2 regions of the Rossellomorea sp. KS-H15a genome follow, and region 1 is predicted to be linked to the other one. Evidence: predicted binding sites of a transcription regulator. Region 1 holds the regulator's gene; the other holds the start of a gene.
What was found. Region 1 encodes LexA, which represses DNA repair genes until DNA is damaged. Its sites were predicted from a motif close to CGAACATATGTTCG; they were not measured.
Positions count from the first base shown of each region.

Region 2: a site for LexA is predicted at 2,382-2,395, ahead of parE (DNA topoisomerase IV subunit B). Genes of this name have one in related genera too.

Region 1 covers NZ_CP096886.1:2,548,718-2,554,652, reverse strand. The annotation lists gene tkt (transketolase) at 80-2,083, opposite strand; gene M1J35_RS12965 (DUF896 domain-containing protein) at 2,272-2,505, opposite strand; gene M1J35_RS12960 (YneB family resolvase-like protein) at 2,610-3,260, opposite strand; gene M1J35_RS12955 (cell division suppressor protein YneA) at 3,272-3,598, opposite strand; gene lexA (transcriptional repressor LexA) at 3,754-4,374, shown strand; gene glnA (type I glutamate--ammonia ligase) at 4,552-5,886, opposite strand; gene M1J35_RS12940 (MerR family transcriptional regulator) at 5,924-5,935, opposite strand, start outside.
Region 2 covers NZ_CP096886.1:2,839,503-2,845,437, reverse strand. The annotation lists gene parC (DNA topoisomerase IV subunit A) at 1-320, opposite strand, end outside; gene parE (DNA topoisomerase IV subunit B) at 324-2,273, opposite strand; gene M1J35_RS14455 (CoA-binding protein) at 2,584-2,991, opposite strand; gene M1J35_RS14450 (ABC transporter substrate-binding protein) at 3,194-4,093, opposite strand; gene M1J35_RS14445 (ABC transporter permease) at 4,118-4,774, opposite strand; gene M1J35_RS14440 (ABC transporter ATP-binding protein) at 4,771-5,754, opposite strand; gene M1J35_RS14435 (purine/pyrimidine permease) at 5,928-5,935, opposite strand, start outside.

The sequences.
Region 1 (5,935 bases):
TTTACTCCTATTGTACTTACCCAAAAGAAAAAGGCCAACTCCTTAGAGAGTGTAAGGAGCCGACCTTTTCCATTCACGATTATTGAAGTAAAGCTTTGATTCTAGATACTACATTTTCAGAAGTAAATCCATATTCTTCCATCACTTTGGCTCCTGGGGCAGATGCACCATAACCATTGATCGCCAGGATGTCACCTTCATCGCCAACGTATCGATCCCAGCCCATTGGAGATCCCATTTCGATAGCCAGGCGTTTTTTCACGCTCTTAGGCAGGATGGATTCTTTGTATTCTTTTGATTGCTTTTCGAAACGATCCCAAGAAGGCATGCTCACAACTGAAACACTGATACCGTCTTTTTCAAGGGCATTTTGCGCTTCTACCGCAAGATGTACTTCAGAACCAGTTGCAATCAACAGGGCATCAGGCTGTTCTTTACCTGAAGCAGAGACAACATAAGCACCTTTGTTTACCCCGTTGTAGGCCTTATCAGCCGTACCTTTCAGCGTTGGAAGGTCCTGACGGGACAGAACAAGCATCGTAGGCTGATCTTTCGATTCTAACGATAACCTCCAGGCTGCAGCCACTTCATTACCGTCACCAGGGCGAATCACTGACAGGTTAGGCATGGCACGAAGGGATGCAAGCTGTTCAACAGGTTCATGGGTAGGTCCGTCTTCTCCCACAGCGATACTATCGTGTGTGAACACATAGGTCACAGGTAAGCCCATTAGAGCCGCCAAACGGATAGCAGGTCTTAGATAGTCGCTGAATACGAAGAATGTTCCACCGAATACATGAAGCCCTCCGTGTAGAGCCATACCATTCATGGCACCACCCATACCGAATTCACGGACTCCGAACCAGATATTTCTGCCTTCATAGGATTCAGGCGTGAAATCTTTCTCATCTTTGATCATCGTTTTGTTGGAACCGGCAAGGTCAGCGGAACCACCGATGAATGAAGGAAGATTTTGGGCAATGGCGTTTAACACTTCCCCGGAAGAAGCTCGGCTTGCCAATGCTTTTCCTTCTTCATATACCGGGATGTCCTTATCCCATCCTTGCGGTAGTTCACCTTTGATCGCCGCTTCTAATTGAGTGGCCAGTTCAGGGTGTTCCTCTTTGTATTTAATGAATTGGTTGGCCCAATCCTGTTCTTTCTCAGAGCCAGCTTGTTGGATTTTTTCCTCAAAGCGACTGTAAACCTCATCAGGCACGTGGAAATCCTGATCGAATGTCCACTTGTAGGCTTCTTTGGTAAGCTTCATTTCATCTTCACCCAGAGGTGCACCATGAACGGCAGATTTACCTGATTTATTCGGGGCTCCGTACCCAATGACGGTCTTGACCTCAATCATTGTCGGGCGGGTTGTGTCTCCTTGACCTTCTTCGATTGCCTTGGAAATTTCGTCTAGATCATTTCCATCTTCAACACGGATATACTGCCATCCGTAGGATTCAAATCGTCCCTTAACACTCTCAGAGAAGGACTTATCCAAGTCTCCGTCAAGTGAAATATCATTGGAATCATAAAGAACAACAAGGCGTCCTAATTTTAAATGTGCAGCCAAAGAAGCAGCTTCAGAGGAAACACCTTCCATTAAGTCACCATCTCCACAAATGGAGTATGTAAAGTGATCGACCATATTATATTGGTCTTTGTTATATGTAGTGGCCAAATGTCTTTCAGCTAATGCCATACCAACTGCCATAGCAATCCCCTGTCCAAGCGGACCAGTTGTTGCTTCTACACCAGGAGTGTGTTTGTACTCTGGATGTCCTGGAGTCTTACTTCCCCATTGGCGGAAATTTTTAAGATCTTCCATTGAAACATCGTACCCAGAAAGATGAAGTAGGCTGTATAACAGCATCGAACCGTGTCCCGCAGATAAGACAAAACGGTCGCGGTTGAACCATTCTGGATTTTTAGGGTTATGATTCATGAATCTTGTCCAAAGTGCATACGCCATTGGAGCTGCACCCATAGGCATTCCCGGGTGCCCGGAACCTGCTTTTTCAATCGCATCGATTGATAATGTACGAATTGTATTAATTGCTAATTGATCTGTGTTATCAAACATATGTCAGACATCCTTCCTTTTAATGTACCTTATTAATATTAATCTTCTTTGATAGTTTATACAACTATCTTGAATGATAACATGACTTTATGATCGTTGAAAATAAAAAACCCTTTAAATATCATAAGGGAGTAAAATGAATCAAAAAACTTCCAGGACCTTTCAAAGTTGGCCTGGAAGTTTTTTGATTAATGCATTTTTTTCTTAGTCTGTATATCTTGGATCTTTTTAGGTGTGACTTCATTTCCTTCCGGATCAAAGATTCGTGTATTTTCAATTGTTCCCTTCATCGATTGACGGAACGTTTCTAGATATTCTTTTCTAAGTTTAGTCTGTTCTTTCGCTTCCTGCTCAGTGAGTCCACTACTTTTGGACTTTTTGGCAAGTTCGTTAATTCTATTCATTTTTGATTTTGAAAGCATCTATAAAAACTCCTTTATTGCATAGTTTGCAAACTCTAAAACATTCTAGAAGCAGCGTATCACACTACCGTCATGTTACTAGAATAAAGGAGATAAAACAAGGGTTATGCATGATCAAGGGACGTCATATATTCCTTGAAGCGTCTATGTACCGTAGCTTTGGATACATCGTATCCGAATCCCCTGAGAGTAGCTGCAATCTCAGCGAAGGTTAATTCATTTTTCCTTAATCGCACGATTTCCTCGACCGGAACTTCAATGCGTTCCCTTCCTTCAACATTTCCTTTGTTTTTTAAATTTTTATGAGGCTGAAAGCCATTTTCCACAGCACGCTTCATGCCCCGCTTGATTTTAAGGTTATGCAGCTTGCGTTGATATTCCTCCACCATGCTGACAATGTTGATGACCATAGAATCGGATTCGGATAAATGTAATTCACCACTATGAGTCTGACTGATGATTTTCACTTCTTCTTTTAACAGACAGTGGATAAGGGCGATCTTGGCATTTCCCCTGCCGATTCTTGTTTCGTCCTGGATAAGCACTGCCTCGATTGATTTATCCCTGACCAAGTCCAAAAGTTCCAAAACACCTGGACGGTCCAATTCAAAGCCGCTCGCCTGATCCCTGATGACCGCACTTACTTCATAATGATGTTCGTTTGCCAATTTTACCAGTTCTTCTTCCTGCCGCTCCAATGATGTTTCCTGTGTGTTTTTCTTGGTACTTACCCTGCAGTATATGACTGCTTTCATCTTCTATCCCTCTATTCTTCGTTCATGACCAGTTCGAAATCTGATTGAGTTGATATTGTTTGATTTTCAATAGGTAAAACAAGTGATTCACCAGGCTTGATGGCAAAAGAATTCAATTCGTTCTCTTCCCCAACCCAGGCGATAAATTCTTCCACTGTCATAGAATATTCTTCATTATACTGTTTGGCAATAGTCCAAAGAGTATCACCCTCCTCTACTGTGATACTTTGGTAGGAAGGCTGATTAGTCATATTGATTAATAAATAGCAAGCTGCCGAAAGGACTAAAACAAATAATATAATAATGTAAGAGAATCGATTCCAAATATGTGTTAACATAAATATTACCCCCATACGAATGTTTGTTCTGTTTTGTTGATTTCATTGTAATACGAACACTCGTTTGGTGTCAACAAAATTCGAACTTATGTTTGTATCAATAATCGTGACATGCTATAATGGGAACATAAGATCTATAATAGAGGTGCGTGAACATGACAAAATTGTCGAAGAGACAGCAGGACATACTACAATATATTAAAGTTGCAGTCAGAGAAAAAGGGTATCCCCCTTCCGTACGTGAAATCGGGGAAGCCGTCGGTCTTGCTTCCAGTTCCACTGTACACGGACATTTAGCGAGGCTTGAAAGTAAAGGTCTGATCCGTCGTGATCCGACTAAACCGAGAGCGATCGAAATTCTGGACCTTGAAGAAGATACGATTCCGCGACAACGTGTAGTAAACGTTCCTTTAATCGGTAAAGTTACAGCAGGTCAACCGATTACGGCTGTTGAAAATGTGGAAGAATTTTTCCCATTGCCCGAGCGGATGGCCCCTTCTGATGAGCAGGTCTTCATGCTTGAAATCATGGGTGACAGTATGATCGAAGCCGGCATATTGGATGGGGATTTTGTCATTGTTCGCCAGCAGCAGACAGCGAACAACGGAGATATCGTCGTTGCCATGACCGATGAAGATGAAGCAACGGTAAAACGTTTCTTTAAAGAAAAGGATTATGTACGTCTGCAGCCAGAGAACTCAACAATGGAACCAATCATTTTGCGAAACGTCTCCATTTTGGGTAAAGTGGTAGGGGTGTATCGTCAAGTTCACTGATAATAGCATCGGTATGCATGGATAAGACGGTTATCATTATAATGAAAAAGCCTGAGGTTGGAAGCCGAAATTTCCATCCTCAGGCTTTTTTCATATCGTTTCCTTCCCAGATTCCCTTCTCAACCCGAAATTCGTGCAAAAAACCCTCAACGATATATCGTTGAGGGTTTCTGGTCATTAATACATTTGAATGTACTGTTCACGCTCCCAAGGGTGTACTTGTGTACGGAACATATCCCACTCGATTTCCTTCGCTTCCACGAAGTGTTCGAATATATGTTCGCCAAGGGACTTAACAATGACTTCATTTGTTTTTAATGTTTCAAGAGCCGCATGTAATGTTGCAGGAAGATCCACGATACCTGCTTCTTCACGCTCTTTTTTGTCCATTACATAGATGTTGCGGTCAATCGGCTTAGGAGCCGGTAGGTTATTCTTGATTCCATCTAATCCTGCCGCAAGTAATACAGCCATAGCAAGGTAAGGGTTTGCTGCAGGGTCGACACTTCGGACCTCAACGCGTGTACTTAACCCACGGGAAGCCGGGATACGGATTAACGGGCTACGGTTACGTGCAGACCAGGCAACATAGCAAGGTGCTTCGTATCCTGGAACTAAACGCTTGTATGAGTTGACAGTCGGGTTCGTGATAGCTGTAAAAGCAGTGGCATGCTTAATGATACCAGCAAGGAATTGACGGGCAGTATCACTTAGTTGCAAGTCACCTTTTTCATCAAAGAAAGAGTTCACTCCATTTTTGAACAGGGACATATTACAGTGCATTCCTGAACCATTTACACCGAATAATGGTTTCGGCATGAATGTAGCGTGCAAACCGTGTTTACGGGCAATCGTTTTAACTACCAGTTTGAATGTCTGAATATCATCACAAGCTTTTAATGCATTTGCATATTTGAAATCGATCTCATGTTGTCCAGGAGCAACTTCATGGTGAGATGCTTCAATTTCAAAGCCCATTTCTTCAAGTTCTAAAGCGATATCACGACGGCAGTTCTCCCCTAAATCGGTAGGGGCGAGGTCGAAATAGCCACCGTTATCATTTAATTCCAACGTTGGTTCGCCATTTACATCTAATTTAAAGAGGAAGAATTCCGGCTCTGGCCCAAGATTGAAGTCAGTGAACCCAAGCTCCTCCATTTCACCTAAAATGCGTTTTAGGTTATTACGGGGATCTCCCTCAAACGGAGTGCCATCCGGATTGTAAATATCACAGATCAGACGGGCTACCTTCCCTTTTTCAGCTGTCCAAGGGAAAACCAACCATGTGTCTAAATCAGGGAAAAGATACATATCTGATTCTTCGATACGGACAAATCCTTCAATGGAAGAACCATCAAACATCATTTTGTTATCTAAAGCTTTTTCAAGCTGACTAAGAGGGATTTCTACGTTCTTGATCGTCCCTAAAATGTCGGTGAATTGCAGTCGAATGAACTTAACTCCCTCTTCATTCGCTAATCTTAACACATCATCTCTAGTATACTTTGCCATTTACGTAATTCCTCCTCAAGTTTATTAAAGGGTTTATTTAATGAAAGAA
Region 2 (5,935 bases), 290 kb from region 1:
TTCCCGTGCATCTCCACCAGGTAGTTACGGACCTTCCACGTTTGACTCATCCGTACCATGGCATCATACACAGATGTATCACCATGGGGATGATAGTTACCAATAACGTTACCGACGGTTTTCGCTGATTTCCGGAACCCTTTCTCCTGAGTGTTCCCATCCACATACATGGCGTAAAGAATACGCCTTTGTACCGGTTTCAATCCATCACGTGCATCCGGTAATGCACGCTCCTGGATGATGTATTTACTATAACGTCCAAATCGGTCGCCAAGCACCTCTTCCAGAGGTAAGTCTTGATATCTTTCTACAGTTGTCATTGATTACCCCTCCTCTCGGACCGTAATGTTTTCGTTTTCGAGAATGCTTCCGTCTTCTTCCAATCCAAAGGCTACATTGCTTTCAATCCATTTACGGCGAGGTTCTACTTTGTCACCCATAAGAGTGGTCACACGGCGTTCTGCTCGTGCAGCATCATCAATGCGTACCCGGATCAACGCCCGTGTTTCGGGATCCATCGTCGTCTCCCACAGTTGATCTGCGTTCATCTCTCCAAGACCTTTATAGCGCTGGATCATATATCCTTTCCCCACTTTGGAGATGGCCCCTTGAAGCTCATCATCCGTCCATGCATATTCAAGTTTCTGTTTCTTTCCGGTTCCCTTGCTCACTTTGTACAGGGGGGGAAGGGCGATATACACTTTTCCTGCTTCTAACAATGGTTTCATATACCGGTAAAAGAAGGTCAGTAAGAGTACCTGTATATGCGCTCCATCCGTATCCGCATCGGTCATGATGACAATCTTGTCATAATTGATGTCGTCCACATTGAATTCAGGACCGACTCCACCGCCTATGGCATGGATGATCGTGTTGATTTCTTCATTTTTGAAGATGTCCTGAAGTTTGGCTTTTTCCGTATTGATGACTTTTCCCCGAAGTGGAAGAATCGCCTGGAATTTGCGGTCGCGTCCTTGTTTTGCAGAACCTCCTGCTGAATCTCCCTCTACCAGATAAAGTTCGTTACGCTGTGGGTTTCTGGATTGGGCCGGTGTTAACTTACCGGATAGGACGGTTTCAGAACGCTTCCGCTTCTTTCCATTTCGTGCATCTTCTCTTGCTTTACGTGCCGCTTCACGGGCCTGGGCCGCTTTAATGGATTTCTTGATAAGAAGGGAACTCGTATCAGGGTTCTCTTCTAAGAAATAGAGAAGATGTTCTGACACGACTGCATCAACGGCTGATCGTGCTTCGCTTGTCCCCAGTTTCCCTTTTGTCTGCCCTTCGAATTGAAGAAGATGTTCTGGTATACGTACAGAAACGATACTCGCCAGTCCTTCACGAATGTCGGTCCCTTCAAGATTTTTATCCCTGTCCTTTAAAATCCCCGCTTTACGGGCGTACTCATTAAAGACACGGGTCATGGCCGTCTTCGCGCCGGCTTCGTGGGTTCCTCCGTCTTTAGTACGGACATTGTTTACAAAGGATAATATGTTCTCTGAAAATCCATCATTGAATTGAAAAGAAAACTCCACTTCAATCGTATGATGTTCCCCTTCAAAGAAGGCTACGTTATGAAGGACGTCTTTTTCTTCGTTCAAGTATTGAACAAATGCCTGGATCCCGCTTTCGAAATGAAAGACTTCTTTCTGATCATGACGTTCATCAATGATTTCGATTTTTAACCCTTTTAACAGGAATGCAGATTCCCGCAGGCGTTCACATAGTGTTTCGTAATTATAAGTGGTATTACTGAAAATCTCGGGATCGGGTTTGAAATGGATACATGTGCCTGATTTTTTGGTCTTTCCGATCTTTTCGAGGGTGGTTTCAGGCTTACCGCCATTAGTGAAACGCTGTTCATATTTCATGCCATCCCGTTCGATCGTGACGACAAGCCACTCGGAAAGTGCATTTACAACAGAAGCTCCTACACCATGGAGTCCACCACTTGTTTTATAGCCTCCCTGCCCGAATTTCCCTCCTGCATGAAGAACAGTCAGAATAACTTCAGGTGTCGGCTTCCCGAGCTTATGCATTCCTGTCGGCATACCCCGGCCTTTATCTTGTACTGAAATGCTATTATCTTTATGTATCGTAACAATAATCTCATTCCCGAAGCCTGCTAATGCTTCATCCACTGAGTTATCGACAATTTCGTATACTAAATGATGCAAGCCTCTTGAATCGGTAGAGCCTATATACATACCAGGTCTCTTACGAACGGCTTCTAAGCCTTCTAATACTTGAATGGCATCATCATTGTAATCCATGGTCTTATTCTGGTTGGCCACGAACATTCCCCTTTCAAAACTTCTCTAACCGTAATAGTGTGGTTCTTGTAAGCTATTATTGGTTATGTCTCTATTAACTATAACACAAGAACATCTGTTCGTTTACCTGTTTTGATCAATCTCTAAGGTAAACCACTATTGCTTATTGTAGCGTTTTATTTGATTTTCGCAAATGGATTTTCCGTGAACCCCTTAAAATATGTCCTGTTTCCACAGGATTATTCCCATTGTCAATGTGAGGTATGGACGAAAAAAACAAGCGGTCAAAGCCGCTTGTTACGAGTGAGGATTATTTGGTTAAAGCATGTTCAACCTTAATACAGCGATCCATAATGACTGTATACCCACGTTCCTTTAAAAAGCGATATGCCTCTTCATTCATGACACCAAGTTGCGCCCAAAATACGTTTGAATCGATCTGGTCGAATTCTTCCGCGATTTCAGGTAAAAATTCTGAGCGGCGAAATACATTGACGATATCAACAGTTCCTTCGATCTCCTTCAGGGTGGATACAGCCTTTACACCCAATGCCGACTCGATGGTAGGGTTAACGGGAATGATCTCATATCCCTGGTCCTGCATGGCTTTAGACACCATATAGGATGTCCGTTCAGGATTATCACTTAAACCAATGACGGCGATGCGTTTTGATTGTTTCAGGATGTTTCCGATTTCTTGTCGTGATGGATTTTCCATGGTTGTTTACCACTCCTTCATTGATCCTTAACGATAAATGCTTGCACTGTTTCTTAAGTCCTATTCTTCTTTTATACCATATTTCCCTTTAATTTTTCAAAATTTTATAAAATTATCTAAATAAAAGGAAGTGTCAAGAGAAAGGTCAGGGAGCGTTTTGCCATCCCCTGCACCTTCTTCCCCATTGACACTCCCGTTTTACTTACTTATTGATCAAGCCTTTGGATATTAGGAATTCACGTGCGACATCTTTGGGATCTTGTTTATCCATATCCACTTTAGCATTCATTTCGCTCATTTCTTCTTCCGAGATTTTGCCTGCTAATTCATTCAACACTTTCTTTACTTCAGGATGCTCTTTCAGTACTTCTTGACGAATGATCGGCGCAGCATCGTATGGTGGGAAGAATCCTTTATCATCTTCTGTCGTTTTTAACTTATAACGCTGAATCCGTCCATCGGTTGTAAAAGCAGGAATAATGTCAACATCCCCGTTCTTAACGGCTTCATACATAATGTTCGGGTCAAAGCTTTTCTTTTCTTTGAATTCGAATCCATATGCTTCACTGAAGGCATCGTATCCGTCCCCTTCGCGTTCATAGAACTGGTGGGGTGCACCGAAGCTCAAGTCTTTGGAAAGTGGCACGATATCTGAGAAAGTCTTTGCATCGAAGTCCTGATCCCCGGTATAAGCAAGCGTATACGTATTTTCAAAGCCAAGTGGCTTCAGCCAGGTGACATCGAACTTTTTCTCATAGCCTTTACGCACTTGTGAAAGGATTTCATCTGCTGAAGCGCCTTCTTTTGCTTGTTCTTTCAAGACCGCTTCAAGGCCGGTACCTGTATATTCCACATAGACATCAATGTCGCCTTTTTCAAGGGCTGGTGTGAGAATCGATACTTCCCCTAACCCTTCTTCGACTTTTATATCAAGATCTGTCTTTTCTTTGAGAAGTTCAGCCATCATTTGCGTAAGGATGAACTGCTCTGTCCACATCTTTCCTGAAACGGTGATGGTATCTTTATCCCCGCCATTTCCGCACCCTGCGATGAGGATGGATAATACAGTGAGTATGATAAAACCTTGTAATTTCTTTTTCATTCTTACTCTCCTTTGGATATTGCTTTATTTTCGTGCTTTCAGTCCTTTAGGTGTGGTCAATTTCTCCAGGATTTTTAATATGAAATCAAAACCTAATGCAAGGAGTGCCGCTGGGATGGCCCCGGCAAGGACCAGTGAATTATTCCATGTGGAAAGTCCTCGGTAGATAAGGTCTCCAAGTCCCCCTGCACCTACAAAGGTGGCAAGTGTGGCGACCCCTACTGTCAGTACGGTAGCGGTGCGGATCCCTGCCATGATAAACGGCAGGGCAAGCGGCAGCTCCACTTTGAATAACAGCTGGGAGTTGGTCATCCCCATTCCTCTACCTGCCTCGATCACGCCTTCATCCACCCCGATTATGCCTGTGTATGTGTTCCTCAGGATCGGAAGAAGTGCGTAAACCGTCAGGGCAATGATCGCTGTGATACTGCCCGTACCAAGGAGGGGAATAAGAAATCCGAAAAGGGCCAGACTTGGTATGGTTTGAAAAACAGCTGTGATCCCGATGAAAAATTCGGCCGATTGCTTCTTTCGTGATATGTAAATACCCAGAGGCAGGGAAATCGCAATCGCAATAAAAATCGACACAAAAGATAAATAAAGATGTTCAAATAATCCTGTTAAGATGGCATCCGACCGGTTTGAAATGGTTTGGATGAACAGGAGGGAAAATGTATTCATACAGAACTCGCCTCCTTATTTCCTTCTGAGGCGACATTCTTAAGAATGTCACTGGATGTAACGGTCCCGATCTTCCTGTCGTCTTTTATCACCATAAGATATGGTTTACCGGATGACAGGAGCAGCCTTGCCGCTTCATGGATGGAGGCATCAAATGGTATCAATGAGTATTCCTGTTCCTCAAGGAGGACGTGGAAATGCCTCTCATCATCCCTCATGATGTCAGATACCTTTTTATGCCGCTTATGAACGCTCAGTCGGTTTTCACCGATGAAGGCGCGTACGAATTCATTGGCGGGTTCTGATAGAAGGTCAGCGGGTGCTGCGATCTGTTCGATTTTACCATCACGCATGACAGCAATCACATCCGCGATTTTTAATGCCTCATCAATATCATGAGTGACGAACACAATGGTTTTATGTATCGTATTTTGAATGCTTTTCAGTTCATCCTGGAGCTGTTCCCTGCTGATCGGGTCCAGGGCGCTGAATGGTTCATCCATGAGGATGATCGGTGGTTCCGCTGCAAGGGCACGTATCACCCCGACCCGCTGCTGCTGTCCACCGCTCAATTCGAGTGGATACCTTTTCTTGTATACTTCGGGTTCAAGGCCAACGAGATGAAGAAGCTCATTGACTCTTCCTTCATATTTTTCCTTCTTCCATCCTTTTAGACGGGGGATGAGACTGATGTTTTCTTCAATCGTCATATGAGGCAGAAGTCCGATCCGCTGAATGACATACCCGATGTTCCGCCTGAGTTCCACTTCATCCGTTTCTGAAATGTCCCTTCCATCAATCCGGATGGTACCCCCTGATGGAGCTATCAGTTTATTGATCATCTTCATCGTTGTCGTTTTCCCGCATCCGCTCGGACCGATCAACGCAACAAGCTTTCCTTTTGGAATCGTGAGGTCGATGCCCTTAATGGCTTCTGTCCCATCCTCGTAGACTTTCGTGACATTTTGGAATTCAATCATTTTTACACCTGCTTTATGTACTGAGAAATTTTACTAAACATAGAAGGGATACCCTCATTATACAAAAGGTAAACATGTTGTAAAAGAAAATGCCCTTGTCCCCATTAGTTTGTGATGAATGGGGCTTGGGCATACAGCTTACTTCCTTTTCAAAAGATAAAAAGTCCAGCACACTATCGGT